DNA from 3 places in the Heyndrickxia sp. FSL W8-0496 genome. Region 2 is predicted to be linked to each of the others. Evidence: riboswitches for the same ligand, from Rfam matches in the RefSeq annotation. Region 2 holds a riboswitch; each other region holds the start of a gene.
The links. Region 2 has a riboswitch for S-adenosylmethionine ahead of ssuE (NADPH-dependent FMN reductase). Riboswitches for the same ligand answer to the same signal wherever they lie in the genome.
Positions count from the first base shown of each region.

Region 1: another riboswitch for S-adenosylmethionine. It lies ahead of NST63_RS06965 (methionine ABC transporter ATP-binding protein); the one in region 2 lies ahead of ssuE (NADPH-dependent FMN reductase).
Region 3: another riboswitch for S-adenosylmethionine. It lies ahead of NST63_RS23040 (transporter substrate-binding domain-containing protein); the one in region 2 lies ahead of ssuE (NADPH-dependent FMN reductase).

Region 1 is NZ_JBBOXX010000001.1:1,411,677-1,417,983, forward strand. Features, by position in the region: gene NST63_RS06940 (arsenate reductase family protein) at 1-197, shown strand, start outside; gene gcvH (glycine cleavage system protein GcvH) at 268-651, shown strand; gene NST63_RS06950 (thioredoxin family protein) at 817-1,134, shown strand; gene NST63_RS06955 (MFS transporter) at 1,222-2,490, shown strand; gene NST63_RS06960 (hypothetical protein) at 2,657-2,995, shown strand; SAM riboswitch class I at 3,141-3,246, shown strand; gene NST63_RS06965 (methionine ABC transporter ATP-binding protein) at 3,353-4,384, shown strand; gene NST63_RS06970 (methionine ABC transporter permease) at 4,377-5,045, shown strand; gene NST63_RS06975 (MetQ/NlpA family ABC transporter substrate-binding protein) at 5,073-5,906, shown strand.
Region 2 is NZ_JBBOXX010000001.1:2,913,676-2,919,982, forward strand. Features, by position in the region: gene NST63_RS14760 (DUF4236 domain-containing protein) at 1-517, opposite strand, end outside; gene NST63_RS14765 (GNAT family N-acetyltransferase) at 849-1,409, shown strand; gene NST63_RS14770 (nucleotidyltransferase domain-containing protein) at 2,024-2,794, opposite strand; gene ssuE (NADPH-dependent FMN reductase) at 3,065-3,610, opposite strand; SAM riboswitch class I at 3,704-3,808, opposite strand; partial or broken gene NST63_RS14780 (DUF4003 family protein) at 4,066-4,554, shown strand; gene NST63_RS14785 (hypothetical protein) at 4,785-4,958, shown strand; gene NST63_RS14790 (hypothetical protein) at 5,080-5,376, opposite strand; gene NST63_RS14795 (aminoglycoside phosphotransferase family protein) at 5,447-6,307, opposite strand, start outside.
Region 3 is NZ_JBBOXX010000001.1:4,543,645-4,549,951, forward strand. Features, by position in the region: gene NST63_RS23025 (amino acid ABC transporter ATP-binding protein) at 1-650, opposite strand, end outside; gene NST63_RS23030 (amino acid ABC transporter permease) at 643-1,377, opposite strand; gene NST63_RS23035 (amino acid ABC transporter permease) at 1,390-2,097, opposite strand; gene NST63_RS23040 (transporter substrate-binding domain-containing protein) at 2,116-2,979, opposite strand; SAM riboswitch class I at 3,129-3,238, opposite strand; gene NST63_RS23045 (sensor domain-containing protein) at 3,365-5,494, opposite strand; gene NST63_RS23050 (TFIIB-type zinc ribbon-containing protein) at 5,694-5,990, opposite strand.

The sequences.
Region 1 (6,307 bases), 1.5 Mb from region 2:
TAAAGAAATTTTTTAATACGAGTGGTCAAAAATATCGTGAACTAGGGCTAAAAGATCGAATCCCAACGGCTAGTGAAGACGAACTATTGGATCTGCTCGCATCAGATGGGATGTTAATTAAACGTCCTCTATTAACTGATGGAAATAAAATAACCGTTGGATTTAAAGAAGAAATGTATAAGAATACATGGGCTTAAGCTAGTATTCTTGCTAACAAAAGTGTTTTATGTAAATATTAATTTGATAAATCTTTGGAGGGATCTTTGAATGAGTTTACCTAAAGAATTACGTTATTCTGAAGAACATGAGTGGGTAAAGAAAGAGGGAGAAAGCCTACGTATCGGTATCACAGATTTCGCACAATCTGAATTAGGTGACATTGTATTTGTTGAACTTCCTGAAGTTGGAGATGAAGTAACAGCGAATGAACCATTTGGTAGTGTTGAATCAGTTAAGACAGTTTCTGAATTATATGCACCTGTAAGTGGTAAAGTAGTTGCTGTGAATGAAGAATTAAGCGATAGTCCAGAATTTGTTAATGAATCACCATATGAAAAAGCATGGATGATTGTTGTTGAACCATCTAATATTGGTGAATTAGATGATCTTATGACTGCTGAAGCATATGAAGAAATGATTAACGAAGACTAATAAATAGATAAAAAAACTAGGGTTGTTTCCGAGTAACTTGGGACAACCTCATTTTTTTATTTATTTATTTATACCTTTATCAATCTTAATTTTTTTTGAAAAATTATAGCCAAGTATAAAGAAGGCTATATTATAAATATAGAAATTCACAAGAGGACGATCATAATGAAAGAATGGACAAAGGAAGAGATTACAGAAAATACAAGGAAGATCAAGCAACTAGCATTATACTTTTATACACCTTTATGTGGGACTTGTCAGGTAGCGGGGAGAATGCTCGATATTGTGGAAAATTTAGTACCACAGTTTGAATTTAGAAAAGCTGATTTAAATTATATGCCAGAAATGGCTGAGAAGTATTCAATTGAGAGTGTCCCCTGTTTATTAGTATTTCAAGAAGGAATTTGTGTGGAAAAAATATATGCTTTTCAATCGGTTACTCATTTGTATGAGCTTTTAAAACAAATAAATAAAGATGATTAAAACATTTCTGAATAGACCATTTACTTTTTTTCCTCACGCGATTATGATTATTTAGGGTATCGAAATAATCTAGTGGGGGATTTTTTTATGAAATGGGCAAATAGGTGGAAACAGCAATGGGGACGGTATAACTCGAATATAAGAAATGCCATTTATGGAAACGTTTTTACGCAAATTGGTTTGGGTGTTTTTATGGTCATTTACAACTTCTATATTCGTGAACTCGGTTTCCCTGATCAGATGAATGGGCAAGTCATCTCAATGACATCCCTGGCAACAGCCATTATTCTGATTCCAGCAGGAATATTAAGTGATAGACTGGGAAGGAAAAGAGTTATATTATATGGATTAATTTTTACAGGAGTTACCTTATTTCTTCGAAGTATCATTGAGCCAAGAACACTTCTCCTTATGGCAGCTTTTTTAACTGGTTTAACCCAAGCATTTATACAAGTTTCATCCGTTCCTTTATTGGCTGAAAACTCTACAGCTGAACAACGTGTCAAACTGTTTTCACTTCATTTTGGATTGATGACAGCTGCTAATGTGATTGGAAATATATTTGGGGGAGTACTTTCTGACTTACTTGAATGGATCTATAGTCCGATTATTAGTATTCGGATTACTTTAATAATTGGCGCAGTTATATTTTTGATCGGAATTTTGCCAATAATGAGACTTAAGGAAATAATAACAGTTGTAAGCTACGATGAAAAAAATAATAAACGCTTCATTTCATTCAAAGAACAAAAGGAAAGTCTTAAATTAATCATCTTTTTTGCCATTGCACAATTATTAATCGGTTTTGGTGCAGGACTTGTAATCCCTTATTTAAATTTATACTTTGCTGATCGATTTAATGCTTCAAATACAACGATTGGATTTATTATTTCGATGGGTCAGGCAGCAACCGCCATCGCTATGTTTATTGGTCCATTTGTAGTAAGTAAAGTAGGGGAGGTTAAGGCAGTTGTCTTTTTGCAATTGGCTTCTCTCCCATTTTTATTATTAACGGGATTTACTCATAGTTTATTACTTGCAGCAATTGGATTTTTATTCAGGCAGGCTTTAATGAATGCAGGAAATCCAATTCAAATGTCATTAATGATGTCTAAAGTTGATAATTCAGTGAAGGGTCTTGCAAACTCTGTCAATCAAATGGTATTTAATTTAGGATGGGGGTTGATGGGGCCAGTTTCAATGGGAATTGTTTCACGAAATGGTTCTTATAATGGCTACGCCATTGTTTTTTCAATCACATGTTTTTTATATTTAGTGGGGTCGATCTACTTTTTTATTGTCTTTAAATCTTTTGGAAGCAAAAAAGATCATCCTCCTATTTCAAAAGTAGTATAAATACTTATGACAAATTTCTTGGGAAATAAATAGATAATGATTTTATTCGACAAGAATTTTTTTATGTATTTTATATCTTGAAAAAATTGTAGAACGATAGATAGAGGATTTTCTTTTCAAAAAATGAATAAGTGTATAAAAGATAAACGAGAAATGGGTGATCTTTATGGATTCATTTTTTGAAAGACTGATTCAAGAGTTGGATAATCGAAAACATTTGAATGCCTTATTTCCAAACCATCCTATTATGATAAAATTTGTTTGCGATAAAGAGGAATGGGGATTGTATATTTCTAAAAATAGCTGTTCTATAATGAAAAAAGATATAGGCGAATCGAATTTAGAAATACATGCCTCCAAACCAATACTTTGTCATCTTTTAAATGGTCATATTCGCTTAAGTCAATTAGTGAAAAATAACGAACTTACATTATATGGCTCCTATCGCTTATCACTTTTACTTGAATCGATTTTATGGCTAAGTAGAGACTATCAGATTGCATGAATGGAGAACTATATTTATTGTGATTTTTTGTTGACAGTCATTAACCATCATGATACAATGACTTTTGTACTAATTAAGTCTTTGATATTGAAAGTTTAATAATGGAATTTTTTGTTTGAAAGATTAACAATTAAATATATATGTGCTCTTATCAAGAGAGGTGGAGGGATGTGCCCTATGAAGCCCGGCAACCGTCAGTTATCTGAAATGGTGCCAATTCACACAAAGTTTTTAACTTTGGAAGATGAGAGGAAGGTTTCATAATTATTCATGCCTTTCTGTCATTTTGCAGAAAGGCATTTTATTTTGCCCAGATTATTGGAATACTAGGCGTCATATACAAGTGAGGTGGACAGCATGATAACCGTTCAAAAAGTAAAAAAAATATTTTCTACAAAAAATGGAGAAGTTACAGCAGTTAATGACATTAACATTGATATAAATAAAGGTGAGATTTTTGGTGTAATTGGCTATTCAGGTGCCGGGAAAAGTACGTTAATTCGTATGTTAAATGGTCTAGAAATTCCAACCTCGGGTAAGATTCATGTAGCTGGGAAGGAAATTTCGAGTATAAAGGGTGCAGAGCTAAGAAAAGCAAGACAAGGCATTGGAATGATATTTCAGCATTTTAATCTTCTCTGGTCACGTACTGTTAGGGAAAATATTTCTTTTCCTCTTGAAATCGCGGGTGTACCAAAACAGCAGCGTAGAAAAAAAGTAGACGAATTAATTAAGCTTGTTGGATTAGATGGAAGGGAAGAAGCATATCCTTCACAGCTTAGTGGTGGACAAAAGCAACGTGTAGGTATTGCCCGTGCTTTAGCAAATGACCCTCAAGTACTTTTATGTGATGAGGCGACTTCTGCATTGGACCCACAGACTACAGATTCTATTTTGGATCTATTAGTGGATATTAATAAAAGACTTGGATTAACGATTGTGCTAATTACACATGAAATGCATGTGATTAGGAAAATTTGTCATCGAGTTGCTGTTATGGAAAATGGTCAGGTTGTTGAGATGGGAAGCGTACTTGATGTGTTTAGAAAACCTCAAGAGAAAATAACAAAGCGTTTCGTTAGACAACTCACAGAACCTGAAGATACCCATGAAACAGTACAACAACTATTAAATATGTATCCAAGTGGACGATTAGTGAAGATTACTTTTATTGGAGGTTCTGCTGAACAACCGATTATAACTGATCTTATTAGGAATTATTCTCTTTCTGTAAATATTATTCAGGGCAACATCTCACAAACACAGAATGGATCATATGGGACATTGTTCATTCATGTAGATGGTGAGGAAGAAGAGATAAATAAGGGATTAACTTATTTGCAAAAACAACAGGAGATTGAACTAGAGGTGATGAAGGCAGATGCTTGAGAAATACTTTCCAAACGTAGATTGGGTTTCTATGTGGGATGCCACAAAAGAAACTATATATATGTCATTCTGGTCCGTGATTGCAACATTTGTAATCGGAATATTATTAGGATTATTATTGTTTTTTACAGCTAAAGGAAGTTTATGGGAAAACCGTGCAATAAACTCAATTATCTCAGCAATTGTTAATGTTTTTCGTTCGATTCCTTTCATTATATTAATTGTTCTTTTAATACCATTTACTAAAACAATTGTCGGTTCCATAATTGGGCCAGAAGCAGCATTACCTGCATTGATTATAGGTGCGGCACCTTTTTATGCAAGATTAGTGGAGATTGGTCTAAGAGAAGTCGATAAAGGTGTTATTGAAGCAGCGAGGGCTATGGGTGCCAAGATGAGTACCATTATATTTAAAGTATTATTACCAGAATCAATGCCGGCCATTGTTTCAGGTATAACTGTTACATCCATTGCTATTGTAGGGTATACCGCAATGGCAGGTGCAATTGGTGCCGGCGGATTAGGAAATCTAGCCTATTTAGATGGCTTCCAAAGAAATCGTACAGATGTTACTTTTGTAGCTACTATCATTATTTTAATTATCGTTTTCATCATCCAGATGATTGGTGATTTAATTACAAGAAAAATAGATAAGCGATAACTTCATATTAAAGAGGAGGAAATACAAATGAAAAAATGGTTAGGTATTCTTTTTGCAACATTGCTTGTGTTTGGATTAGCTGCCTGTGGTTCTTCAGATGAAAAATCAAAAGGCGATGGTAAAGAAACAACTTTAGTAGTAGGAGCTTCAAATACTCCACATGCAGTGATCTTGGAACAAGCAAAGCCTATTTTGAAGAAAAAGGGCATCAATCTTAAAATTGAGAAGTTCACAGATTATGTTTTACCGAATAAAGCATTAGATGGAAAAGATTTAGATGCTAACTATTTTCAACATATTCCTTATTTAGAAAAACAAATCAAAGAATTTGGATATGACTTTGTAAATGCAGGTGGTATTCATATTGAACCGATGGGGATTTATTCAAAAAAATATAAATCTCTAGATGACCTTCCGGATGGTGCTAAAATACTAATGAGTAATTCTGTCGCTGATCACGGTCGTATTCTAACATTGTTTGAAGAAAAAGGCTTAATTAAGCTTAAAGATGGTGTTAATAAGGATGAGGCAACGATTAAAGATATTGCTGAAAATCCAAAAAAATTAAAATTTGATTATGAATATGATCCAGCCTTCTTAACTACAGCATATAATAATGGAGAGGGAGATGCAGTTGTTATCAACTCCAACTTTGCCATCGATGTAGGTATGAATCCGAAAAAAGATTCTATTGCCATTGAAGGAGACGACTCACCATATGTAAATGTGATCGCTGTACGTAAAGGTGATGAAAACAAAAAATCAATTAAAACATTAGTTGAAGTTTTACATTCTAAAGAAATCCAAGATTTTATTAAAAAAGAGTGGAAAGGGTCAGTTGTTCCAGTCTCAGGTAAATAATATCGTAAAAAGCTTCGGAATTTTTCCGGAGCTTTTATTATTGGCAAATGAGTTTCAAAAATATTTGGTGCGAAAAAGAGTCATATCGTGAGAATCATTTATAATTTCGTGCAAATAACAATTGTTTTGTGCGAATCTAAAAAGTTCATTCCTGTTTCCTATTATAAAGTGAATACTCCATACATCTTCTCGAAACTAGCTATTATTTTGAAGCATTTAAGATCATTATTAAGTAAATAATAAAGTTTTTTACCATGACTCATGAATATAGAAGCAGATGCTTTATTAATCCGCCATATCCTTTTTGTTAAGATAGAAAATCTTTGTTATCATAAAGACCGTAAACAAAAAATGGAAGGAATGATTCGTTATTAACTCTCTTGAGTTACAGTACACAAATG
Region 2 (6,307 bases):
GTTTAATTTGATTTTGAAGGTTTTCCCTCTTTTTTTCATCTTTATTGAAAAGCTTCGCAAAAAGATTTGGTTTATAGTGATATGCATTTTCCTGTGCTATTTTTTCCATTGGACCAGTTTTACCCATTTCAAAAGGCTCAGGAATACTTTTCACCTTTACCCAATCAATCGGTCTAACAGCTTCTTTTGGTATAGATTGAATCATTTCTAATTTATGTTCAAAGTACTCAACTTCTAATCGATTTCTCTCCAATTCCTGGAGATTATTCTGTTCACGTAATTGACGTGTAATGTCCAACATTTTATTATAAGCTGGACTATACATTTCCCTTTTATTAAAAATTAAGCCAGTAGAAGAGATTTCTGTTCCTGGAACATCTTCAGTTCGTCCTTGCACACTTGAATGAACACGATAACGTAACCCTGTTTCACTAACATTTGCTCCACTTGCCTCATTAGTAACATTTAATCTAATACCTGGAGCAATTTTCAAACTTTTCCTATATCCTTGTCCCATGACATCACCCCTTTTCATAGTATTTTTAGTTAATTATTAAACTTTCATGTATTTCATTCATGTAAATTTATCAAATAGTTTTTTGGAAATAGTGAACAGCCATAATAAATAGTTTAAAAATATTTCACTTTTTAAAAACTGTTTGCAGAACCATTAAAAACCCCACTTATTATTTTAACATTATTCAGATAAAATTACATTTTTCGCGATTGCAGCTTTTCCGATCATACTGAAGATGAATACCCTAGCTGTAAATTCACCTGATTTGGCAGGATATTTTAAAAGAAGAATAGAATTCATACTTAGTATTTTATGCTAAAGGAGAATTTATATGATTTATCAAAAAGGCGAAATACTAGTCCGAAGACTAAGTGAAAATGATAAACATTTACTAATAAAATGGCTATCGGACCCAATGGTACTACAATTTTACGAGGGACGGGATCGACCACATGATTTAGAAATGGTAGATAAACATTTTTATGATCGGAAGAGTCAAGATGTAATTGGGTGCATTATAGAACATCGAGGAATTCCAATCGGATATATTCAGTATTATGCACTAGACGTTGAGACAAAAATTAAATACGGGTATGCAGTTGGATCTGAAATTATTTATGGCACTGACCAATTTATAGGAGAGGTAAATTATTGGAACAAAGGCCTAGGAAAGCTCATTGTAAGTTCAATGATTGATTATTTAACTACTCAGAAAAAGGCGATGAGAGTAGTGATGGATCCCCAAACCTGGAATAAACGTGCGATAGCCTGTTATGAAAAATGCGATTTAAGGAAAGTAAAACTATTACCAAAACATGAGCTACATGAAGGGGAATACAGGGATGCCTGGCTAATGGAATATACGCATCCTAAGGAGACGGATACTCTTTGAAACCAAAAATCAATGTTATAAATAATGATAGAGGAACATTATAAATACTTCTTTGAATTGAGACAGTTATATGGAGAAGGTTTAGACTTGAATTTGGGGGAAGTCTATAATTAAGAAGGATTTTGATATAGATAGAACGAGAGTGATAGGGAAAATATATCCTCAGTATTGAGGTTGGAACACATTTTGTGAGAATATTGCAGATAATCTGTCTCAGGGACGGCGATGGATACACATTATGCGAGAATATTGCAGATAATCTGTCTCAAGGATGGGGATTGGAACACATTTTGCGAAATATTGAAGAGAATGTGTGTCTAGTATGTATTTGGGAACAAATAAATAAGAGTTAATTCCCATGGTACAGAAAATGGTCTAATTATCTTTACTTTTATAGACAACATTTTCGAGGAAGCTTGTAATTTTTATGGAAGTATTACAGGTGGTCATCGACAACTGTTAACTTTATGGCTGATACAAATAAAGGAGCACTGCAATTGAGGAGATAGTTTACAGGAAAGAGCAATATTCTACCTCGCTACAAAAAAATGTACAAAACTTATAAAACCCAGCTTTCACAAAAAATAGGGAAAGAGGATGAATGGAGCATAGCATCATCCCCAAACTTCATCTAATGTCTCTCTAAATAAGTGATTTAATTTGTCCGTTGGGTCAACCACCTTACTATTTAAAGTGTGAGCAAAATCAGTTAAATGAGCCATTTCCTTTTTTAAATAATGGTAAAGCATATCGTTTCTGAGTTCCTGGTCGCTTTCATCGCCATGTTGCTTTCTTTCAAGCAATTGATTAATAGTTGTTTTGATTTCATCCTCTTGAATCATTTGTTCAAGCAACACAGCAAATTCTATTGGTGGGAAAGTGTTGTATGTTTCAATCCATTTACATGCTAAAACAGGGCGAAGTACATAAAAATATTTTTTAATTTTCACATAATCTTTCTCCATAAAATTGTGAAAGTTTCGTTTACCCATATTTAAATAATGGTACATGGAAGCGGTAGGAACAAAAACTTGACTTGATAGATTTTTCATTTTCTCAATTGTTGAATAAGCTTGATAATAAACAATACTAGAATTCAACCACTCAAGAAGCGAAGGATTTGATTTTCGAAAAAGCCTTAAAGCTTTTGTTAATTCCCATCCATTCATATCAAGTAAATCATTAATAGGTAATTCTATTACATCCCGTTTCTGGTCGATAGATAAATACCAATCTTTTGAATGAATATAAATGAACCGAACATCATAATCACTGTCCTTAGAAGGAACCCCCCATGCACGACTACCAGATTCACATGCATATAATATCTTCACTCGATAGGTTTCTTCAATTTTCATTATTTCTTCACTAATTCTTTTTCTCATAAAATCCCCCCTTATATTTGTCATTACTTATTAAAATAAATGATTCTGATGAATACTTTTTTTCGTATAGTTGTTGCTTTTGTAAAAGCCCAACTACCGGCTTTTACTTCCAATTAAGGATTCTAGCGGTTCTTATGGAGATTGCAACTTTTTTCTCAGTAAAATGAAACGTGTAGCGATCCTCAGTTGATATTTATTAGTGATAACTTTACTAAATAGCAACAAGGTTTGAGAAAAGAGCCTTAATTTAAAACACAGTAACATCTTCAATTATGCTATAAACGGATTTTTAATTTGAATGGATCGAACAAAATCATTTAACTGTACGTATAGTCGATTTACGATCTCCACATCAATAATAGGACTATCTTTACTCATTCGATCAATTTGGCTATCTAAAATATATATCCCATGCGTTGGCTTTCCTTTTAAACTATTGATTAGTGGTTTTAGTGCATATTCTATTGCTAAAAGATGGGCACCTGTTCCTCCTACCATTAATGGAAATACAGGTGTTCCTTTTAATGCACCCTCTGGTAATAAATCAATGAGTGACTTTAAAGCTCCTGTATAGGAAGCTTTATATACTGGAGAGCCAATTAGAACTCCATCTGCTTCCTCCATCACTTCTGTAAATTTTTTTATTTCTATACTGTTATAATACTCCTTTATTAAGTTTACCGGTGAAAAATCTAAAACAGATAAAAATGTTATAGAAAAACCTTCGCTTTCAAGTATAGTTTGTATATGTCGAAGAACTACTTCGATTTTTGACTTTTCTTGAGGACTCCCACAAAGAATGACAATTTTATTCATAAGTTATCCCTTCCTTTAGAGCTTTAATGAAAAATTAGCAATAAAAAAGTCCTCCATTCAAAAGAAAAGAGGACTTTACTGTTCATGTGATCTCTCTTATCTCTCAAGACTATGCTTGCTGGAATTAGCACCTTTCTACTTCATGTAGAGGTTGCTGAAGCGTCAACGGACCAGTCCCTCGGCTTCTCTTGATAAGAATTATTTCATTGTGAATATCATATATACAAAGGATAAATTTGTCAAGAATTATTCCAAGTATTTTTATAGGTTATAATAGTATTAATCAATCACTCATTTGAAACTTTTTTATACCTACATACGTAAATAAAAGTACAAATTAACAAATTGGGGGAGCTTTCATGTTACAGGACATAGCAAAACAAGCAGAAAAATTCGTCTCTTCTTTCGATGCCTTAACAAATGCTATTAGTTGGGGTATCGATAAACGAATTTGAATGAGTATTGCTTCACAGTTTATGATATCTGGCAAGGAACTAGAACCTAAAGAATTTCTAAACGTATCTGATTTTCTAAAAAAAGACATAAAGTGGTATTCAGGTATAAATCAGGAGATGAGATATACATTAGCATCTTTATTAATTAATCAATTTCCCGATCCGATTCAGGCATTCAGTGATTTAAAAGAATGTTATAATGCTCTAACTAAAAAAGGATTTCACTAGGGACCATATACTTATTTAGCTGCATATACATTATTATCTCACCCAATGGAAGGGATGGATAGAAGTGATCAAGCAGGTCTAGCGATGGAGCTATATAAGGCGATGAAAAGCAAACATTTCTTTCTTACATCGAATGATGATTATCCCTTAGCCGTATTACTTACCAATATAAACTGTTCTATTGAACATCAAATGGAAAACATTGAATTTTTCTATCACTATTTAGGAGAACGAGTATTCTGCAAAGGAAATGATTTGTAATTTTTATCCCATATTCTTACTTATGGAGAAAATAATAATCGTGAAAGATTAGCAGAAAACAGCGTAAATCTATAAGAGCAATTCCGAAAGCATCACTTAAAAATTAAAGGAATTCATTTTTCCACCATTGGTGTACTGGCTTTATTAGACGAGCCTGAAAAATACATTTCTGAAATCATTTCGATTGATTTAATTCTAAATGAAAAAAACTATTCCGTTGGTATAAAGAGATGAGCTTACTATTCTCTATTCAAATGCTAGTGAAGGATAAAATCCAAGACAAAGATCTTCTTTCCATAGGAACAGCAACTAATATTCAAGCAATTATACTAGCGCAACAAGCTGCTTCGATTGCAGCAATTTCTGCTGCTACTGCAGCCGCCTCATCTTCGACTAGCAATTGATTATTTACAAATATCCAAAATCGAGTATTGGTAACCATACTCGATTTTGGATATACGAAACTATTGATTGAAGTGAATATTGTTTTTAAGTAGTATAAAAAATAGTTGGCCTCATCTCAGATTAAGGTTCCCTGAATCCAAATAACCCCATAAAAATTGGTGATAATGCTATACTTACAAAGAAAAGAAATATAATGGTTATGCCTATATATTTGAAAGGACCTCTTTCCTTCTTTTTCATTCCTATTATTCCATATCCAATGCTTAAAAACATTGAAACTAAACTACCAAAAATGATTATTGCTATTATCATTTTTTCACTAAAAGTCGGGTTATCAAATATTCGATAACTAATAATATATAACATAATTCCCAGGATGCTAAAAATGGTCGACCAAATACTTTTATTCTCAAACACCCAATCACCTCCCTATTTTGACGATTTTTCAAGTATGCTATCAAATCGTTAATAGCTATGAATGATGGAACTATATTTCATGTAAATATAAGCCTTTAGAGAATAAGAAGTCTTCCGCTTTTTTTAACCTTTTACCGTGGTATTTAACAAACAGTTCATAGCGTCTCAACAACCATTTAAATGACCGATCCCTTATATGTGAATCATCTGATCCTTCGATTAAAGGTATCATTTTTGTAAAAGAATCAAAGCTTAGTAATGCCTCAAATAATTCTAAATCCTTTATTTTCTTTCCTGTAATCTTTTTATACCCATCTAACATCGGTTCTTTAAAATCAATGCCGAACCAGGTGTAGCCCATTATAAGAGAATTCGCTAAATCAAAACGATAATCAGCAATTTTAGCTTTTTCCCAATCCAAAACAACTGCTTTTTTATTATTATCCAGTATGACATTCAAAAAATGATAGTCACCATGATTGAGAACTTCTCTATATTCAATGGTTGTAAATTGTTCCGTAAGTTTATTCAATAATTTCTTATATTCCTGATCTGAAAACTGCTTTACTCTATTTCTTAAATTTGTAAGGTACACATTTAGATAATTATCCTGCCTCAAATTAATCTTTAACAAATCATCTCGAAAAAATTTAATATCAATAGAATGAATATAACCTAGAACTTCACCAAATTGTCTATATTGAAAATTTGATAAAAGGAACTGATCAAATGTTACGCCCTGTATTTTTTCCATTAAAATAATGTTCTGTTCATCATCTTCATAATAAACGCATGGAACATTTACAAATTTTTTTAGAGCTTCACTTTTTAAAACCGAAAGTTCTTTCCTATATGTGGAGTTGTAATTAGGTTCAGAAGTATATTTCTTTAGTACGACGTCCTCGGAAAAATGCTCATCACCTCTCATGTA
Region 3 (6,307 bases), 1.6 Mb from region 2:
ACCGCACCTTCATCCATAAATACAACACGATTAGCTACATCCTGTGCAAATGACATTTCATGTGTAACTACCAACATTGTCGTTCCTTCATTGGCAATCTTCTTCATGATGTTTAAAACCTCACCAACCAGCTCAGGATCAAGAGCTGAAGTAGGTTCATCAAATAAGATAATCTCTGGATTCAACGCGATCGCTCTTGCAATACCTACTCTTTGTTGTTGCCCACCTGACAATTCATTTGGATAAGCATTATATTTATCCGATAATCCAACCTTATCCAAAGATTTCTTTGCAATTTCAATTGCTTTTTCTTTTATCATTTTCCTTCCAATAATTAAACCTTCTGTTACATTCTCTAATGCTGTTTTATTATTAAAAAGATTATAATTTTGAAAAACAAACGCAACCTTTTGCCTGACCTCATGAATTTGTTTTTTAGTAGCTGCTTTAAGATTTACATTCATATTCCCAAAAACAGCCTGACCTTGATCGGCCCTTTCAAGAAAATTAATGCATCTTAACAATGTCGTTTTACCAGATCCGCTAGGACCAAGAATAACAACAACATCTCCTTTACTTATGCTCAAATTTACCCCTTTTAATACTTCACTTTTCCCAAATGTTTTATGCACATTCTTAATTTCAAGCATACTGTTGCCCCCCTTTTGCTGTAGTTGTTTTATAGGAGCTAAGTTTTCTTTCAAATAGCTTGAACCCATATTCCGTTAAGCTACAAATAATCAAATACACGAGAAAAATATCAATATAGGCCTCAACATAGTTATATCCTACATTTGCCGCTACCTTTGCCTTTAAAGTAATTTCAGGTAAGGACATAGCATAGCCTAAGGAAGTTGCTTTTATCAGATTTACCGTAGCGGTGCAAATATTTGGCAATGCCACCACTAATGCTTGTGGAATAATAATTCTTCGATAGGCTTGAACATTCGTTAATCCGACAGATTGGGCAGCTTCTAATTGTCCTTTACTTACTGTTATTAATGAGGAACGAAATATTTCAATTAAGATGGCAATCGTATTTAGAGAAAATACAATAAATGCATACCATATCGGATTCACCTCATAAACATTTTTATCTATATGGAGCTTAGAGAATAATGATGATATTACTAAAGGTACGCTGTTATAGATAATAAATATCTGAACGATTACAGGTGTTCCACGAACAAATGAAACATATATTCTCGAAAATTGACTTAAAATTGGGATGCGATTAATTCTTGTTAATGCCAATAAAAAACCAAATGGTGAGGCGACTATTAATGCGACAATCGTTATAATTAAGGCAGTGGGTACGCCTGATAAAGCAACAAAAAACGTATCGACTAAAAACTCAAGATTAAAGCTACCCTGCACTCGCGTTCCTCCTTATGTTGATTTCAATGATTGTTTTCCTTTACTAAATCCCTTTTCAAATTTTAAAAATACTTGTTCGATCACAATAGAAATAATCCAATAGATGATCGATAATGCCAAATAGATCTCTAAAGCATGTGCATTATAATTACTTGCAATAATGAGATTGGCTTTCCCCATTACATCTATTAGGCCGATCGTATATGCTAAAGAGCCTTCTTTAATTAACTCCAATAGACTGTTTCCAAAGTTTGGAATAGCTACTACAAATGCCTGTGGAAAGACAATTCTTCTATATGCCTGAAAAGGACTTAATCCCACACTAACAGCAGCCTCGAATTGCCCTTTATCCACAGATTCATACGCACTCCTTATTACTTCAGACATAAATGCGCCAAACTGAAGAGAAAAAGTAATTACTACAAAAACAATTTTGTCTACATTACTAGTCTGAACTGAAAATTTTTCTAATAGTGCTGGAACCCCATAATAGACTAGAAATAACAAAACAATCGATGGCGTACATCTTAAGGCAGTGGTGTAGCCATTAGCAATTTTTCTAGCAATTTTACCTTTTCCTATTTTTCCTATCGCCAAAATAAACCCTAGAATGGTTCCAAACATTACCGATAAGCCAGTAACAATAAATGTTACTTTTAGAAAAGGAAGCAGCATTGGGATGGATTTGAATATATAAGATGCATCAAAGTATTTTTCCATTATCCCCCTCCATTTTCCCTACTTTTTCGCTTGATCTAATACTTCAAATAAATCTCTTCCGTAAAATTTCTTACTTAACTCATTCGTTTCTTTTTTTTCTTGCAGTTGTTTGATCGCTTGGTCATATGCATCCGCAAATTCCTGCTCTTTTTTATTAAATAGTGGCCAGGTTTTTATTACGGCGAATTCATTATAGACAACATCATTAACTAAATGATGATAAGGACCATTTTTCTCCTCTACCTGTTTTTTAAAAGGACCCTCAATCATTACTCCACCATCTACACGTCCTTCATTCACCCATTGAACAACATCAACCGAAAAGGTTTCTCCTGCCTTGAGCTTAATTTTATTATCTGGGTGTGACTGATTATATTCATCAATAACTGTATACTGAGCATTATTTGCGGCAATCGGTGCGAGGGTGTATCCCGCAGAAGCAAAGTCTTCTAAACTTTTAATCTCCTTATTTTCTTTCTTTAATACAAGTCCTGTACTACTCAGTCCAAGAAATTCTTTAGGATAAATAAATTTCTTTGTCCTTTCTTCGGTCCAGAATGCATTTTTTACTCCAACCTGAAATTTCCCTTGTTCCACCCCTAATAGTAAATCATCACTCGTTGTACCTACATACTCAAATTCATATTCAGGTAAGAGTTTATCGACTAATTTCATTACCTCTACATCATACCCAGTTGGATTCCCATTCTCATCTATGTATGAAATAGGCTTGGAGGATTGATCAAAAGCTACTTTCACCTTACGAATCTTCGTTCCATTTTCATCGGTTGATGAATGATTTGCTGATGTTGTACAGCCTGCCAATAACATAACGAATGCAAAACAACTAATAATGCTAACTACCTTCCTTTTGTTCTCCATGAAAAAAATCCCCTCTCTTTACATTTTTCTGTACCTTAGCCAACAAAAAGGATATCATCTTCAACTACCCACTTTTTCATCACCCCTAAAAATCGAAAAACCTTTCTTCTACCGAAAAGAAGAAAGGCTCAAAATACTTGAACAATCTCCTCTTATCTTTCAGAACCTATTTGCTCTGCTGGAATTAGCACCGTTTAATCAAGGAGATTAAGGTTGCCGGGTATCATAGGGCCAGTCCCTCCACCGCTCTAGATAAGAAAAAACTAAATTATATATTCCTATAAGAAAACTTGGAATTACTTAAAATTTAATATATCCAGTATTCTGACTATTGTCAAGTATAAAAAAAAGGAGTATAAACTCCTTTCATCCCTAATCATCGATTTTAATGGATCCCCTTACTCATAAATGATTCAAACTGCTCAGTCTTTAAAGGCTTACTATATAAATACCCTTGTACTTCATCACATTGAAACGATTGTAGAATCTGAAATTGTTCAACTGTTTCAATTCCTTCTGCAACAACCTTCATCCTTAGCCCATGTGCTAATTCAATAATTGCCTTTGTTAGGGCAGCATCTTGAGAGTCCAAATGAATATTTTGTATTAACGAACGATCAATCTTAACATATTCAAATTGAAATTGTTTCAAATAGGTAATAGAAGCATATCCTGTACCAAAATCATCTAAAGAGAATGTAATCCCTCTTTCTTTAAAATCTTTTATCGAATCATAGACTATCTTTTCATTTTGCATAATAATTCTTTCAGTGATTTCAAATTCAAGCAAGTTTGGACTAACCCCAGTATCTTGCAAAATTTGCATTACACCTATACTCCAGTTTCTTTTCAAGAAACTTTTCGGTGAAATATTAATTGAAACAGGGACGACCGGTATGGATTGAACTTGCCAATGTCTTATTTGTTCACATACATATCGAATAACCCAGTCTCCAATGTCTACAATTAAGCCTGATTCTTCAGCAAAAGGAATAAATTCTCCTGGAAGGACAAGTCCTCGTTCTGGATGCTCCCAACGTATTAATGCCTCAGCACTGACCATTTTATTTGTTTTAACATCAATTCTAGGTTGAAAATCAACCCTAAACTCATTGTTAGTTAATGCTCTTCTTACATCCTTATCAAAGAATGTAGATTTATTTGGACACTTCATTATTGATTGGGAATATATAACATAATTATCCTTCCCAAGATCCTTTGCTCGATAAAGAGCACTATCTGTATTTTTTAGCAAAGTCCATGCATCCTTACCATCTAAAGGATATTGACAAATCCCTACACTTGCAGAAACATACAGCTCATAATCATTTATAGTAAACGGTTCTTTTATTCCTTTAATAATTTGTTCCCCTACTTGATTTAAATCATAAATATACTTGTTATTTCTTAACAAAATGGCAAATTCATCTCCACCGATTCTAGCAACCAATTCTTTATCAGGTATCATTTCAACTAATCGGTGTCCGATCTGTATCAATAGTTCATGGCCAATATCATGGTTTAAAGAGTCATTAATGTATTTGAATCGATCCATATCCAGAAAAATAATGGCAAATGATTGATTTTTTTCCTGTGAATCCTCAATCAATGATTGCAATACTTCATCAAACATTCTTCTATTCGGTAAATCCGTCAAATAATCATGATAGGCAAAATAAGCAATTTGCTCCTCATTGCTTTTTTGTTCTGTTATGTCCGAAATAATTCCATCCAGTCTTGTAATGTCTCCCTTTTCGTTTATAAAAGGAATCGTTTGATCCTGCAGCCAACGAATCGAACCATTCTTATGAATGATTCTGTACTGATGATGAATGGATTTCCCTTTCTTTAACTCACTTTGCTTCTCAAAATAAATGGAATGATCTTGCTCATAAATAATATCCTTCCATAGAAAGGAATTGGTCATCATCTCCTCAGAAGAATAACCTGTAATATTATAAAGTCCTTCAGAAACAAATAATATTTTTTTAGTCTTAAGATCTTGTGACCAAATACATACTTCTAAATTATTGCAAATTTTTTTAAACTGCTCTTCATTTTCTTTGAGCTTCTTTTCAATTCCCTTACTTTTCGTTATATCTTTAGCAATACCAAATATAGCAACAATCTTTTTGTGTTTAATAATAGGAATTAAATTAATATTTACTTCAATGGCAGACCCATTTTTATGTAGTAAGGCAATGTCATAATTTTCAGGTCTACCATTGCATGCTTGTTGAAAGTAATAGATGGAATGATCTAATGATTCTGGTGCTACATACTTTTTAAACGAACCACTTATTTCACTATTATCATATCCAAACATTGAGGGGACCTTATTATTAAATGATAGAACATTCCCTGTTAAATCTAATGTAAATACAAGATCAGGGTGATGATCTAAAATGGCCTGGTATGCTTGATTAAAACTAGTCAAATGATCATCTTGTTCATACTTTTTTATCTCTACTGAATCCATTATTCCTTTATTTGCCTCTTTACCATCGGAACCCATGATATTCCCCTCCACTACCTTGGATAAATTAAACTGTCTGAATTTGTCGAAAAAAGGAATATTTTCATGTTATTATTTCACTTTTTATAATCGTAGTCAATGGTTAGGAAATTAATACCTATAACCAGCATATATATACATTTGATAATGAATTGGTTTAATAAAAAGTGCCTCCCCATCTAAGGAGAGACACCTCTAATTAGTCAAATAAATCACCAAGAATATCCATCATCGATTTTTTCTTTTTATGTTTCGGTGGATAGGAATGATTGTTATATTTTTTATCATATTCTTTGGAATAGTGTTTTTCCTGGTAGGATCTTTCTTCTGATGGATAAGACTGATAATATTGCTGATCATCTTTCAAGCCCTGTGTAATTTTTTCTAATTCTCCTCGATCTAACCAAACACCTTTACAATTAGGACAAATATCAATTAATACATTTTCCTTTTCTACTTCTTTCATACTTACATTATCACAAACAGGACATTTCAATGATATTCCCTCCACTCGATATGATTTATGTTATATGTCAATTGTAACATAATGAATATTTCATTTTTCGTTATGTATATTCCTATTATTCACAATTTTGTTAACAAAACTAGACAGTTCATTTAGATCATATAGTGAGATTTGTCTAGGGTCTTATTAGGTAGTTTATTAATTGTAAGCGCCTGAGGTGTTTCGAAAGACACCTCAGGTAAATTTGAAGCAACCATAGTAAAAGTTTCAGTTAGCAATAATTTCCTATCGGTCTAACAAGATGTTGTATCTAAAAAATTGGTGGTATACTTTAAATCAATTTGAAC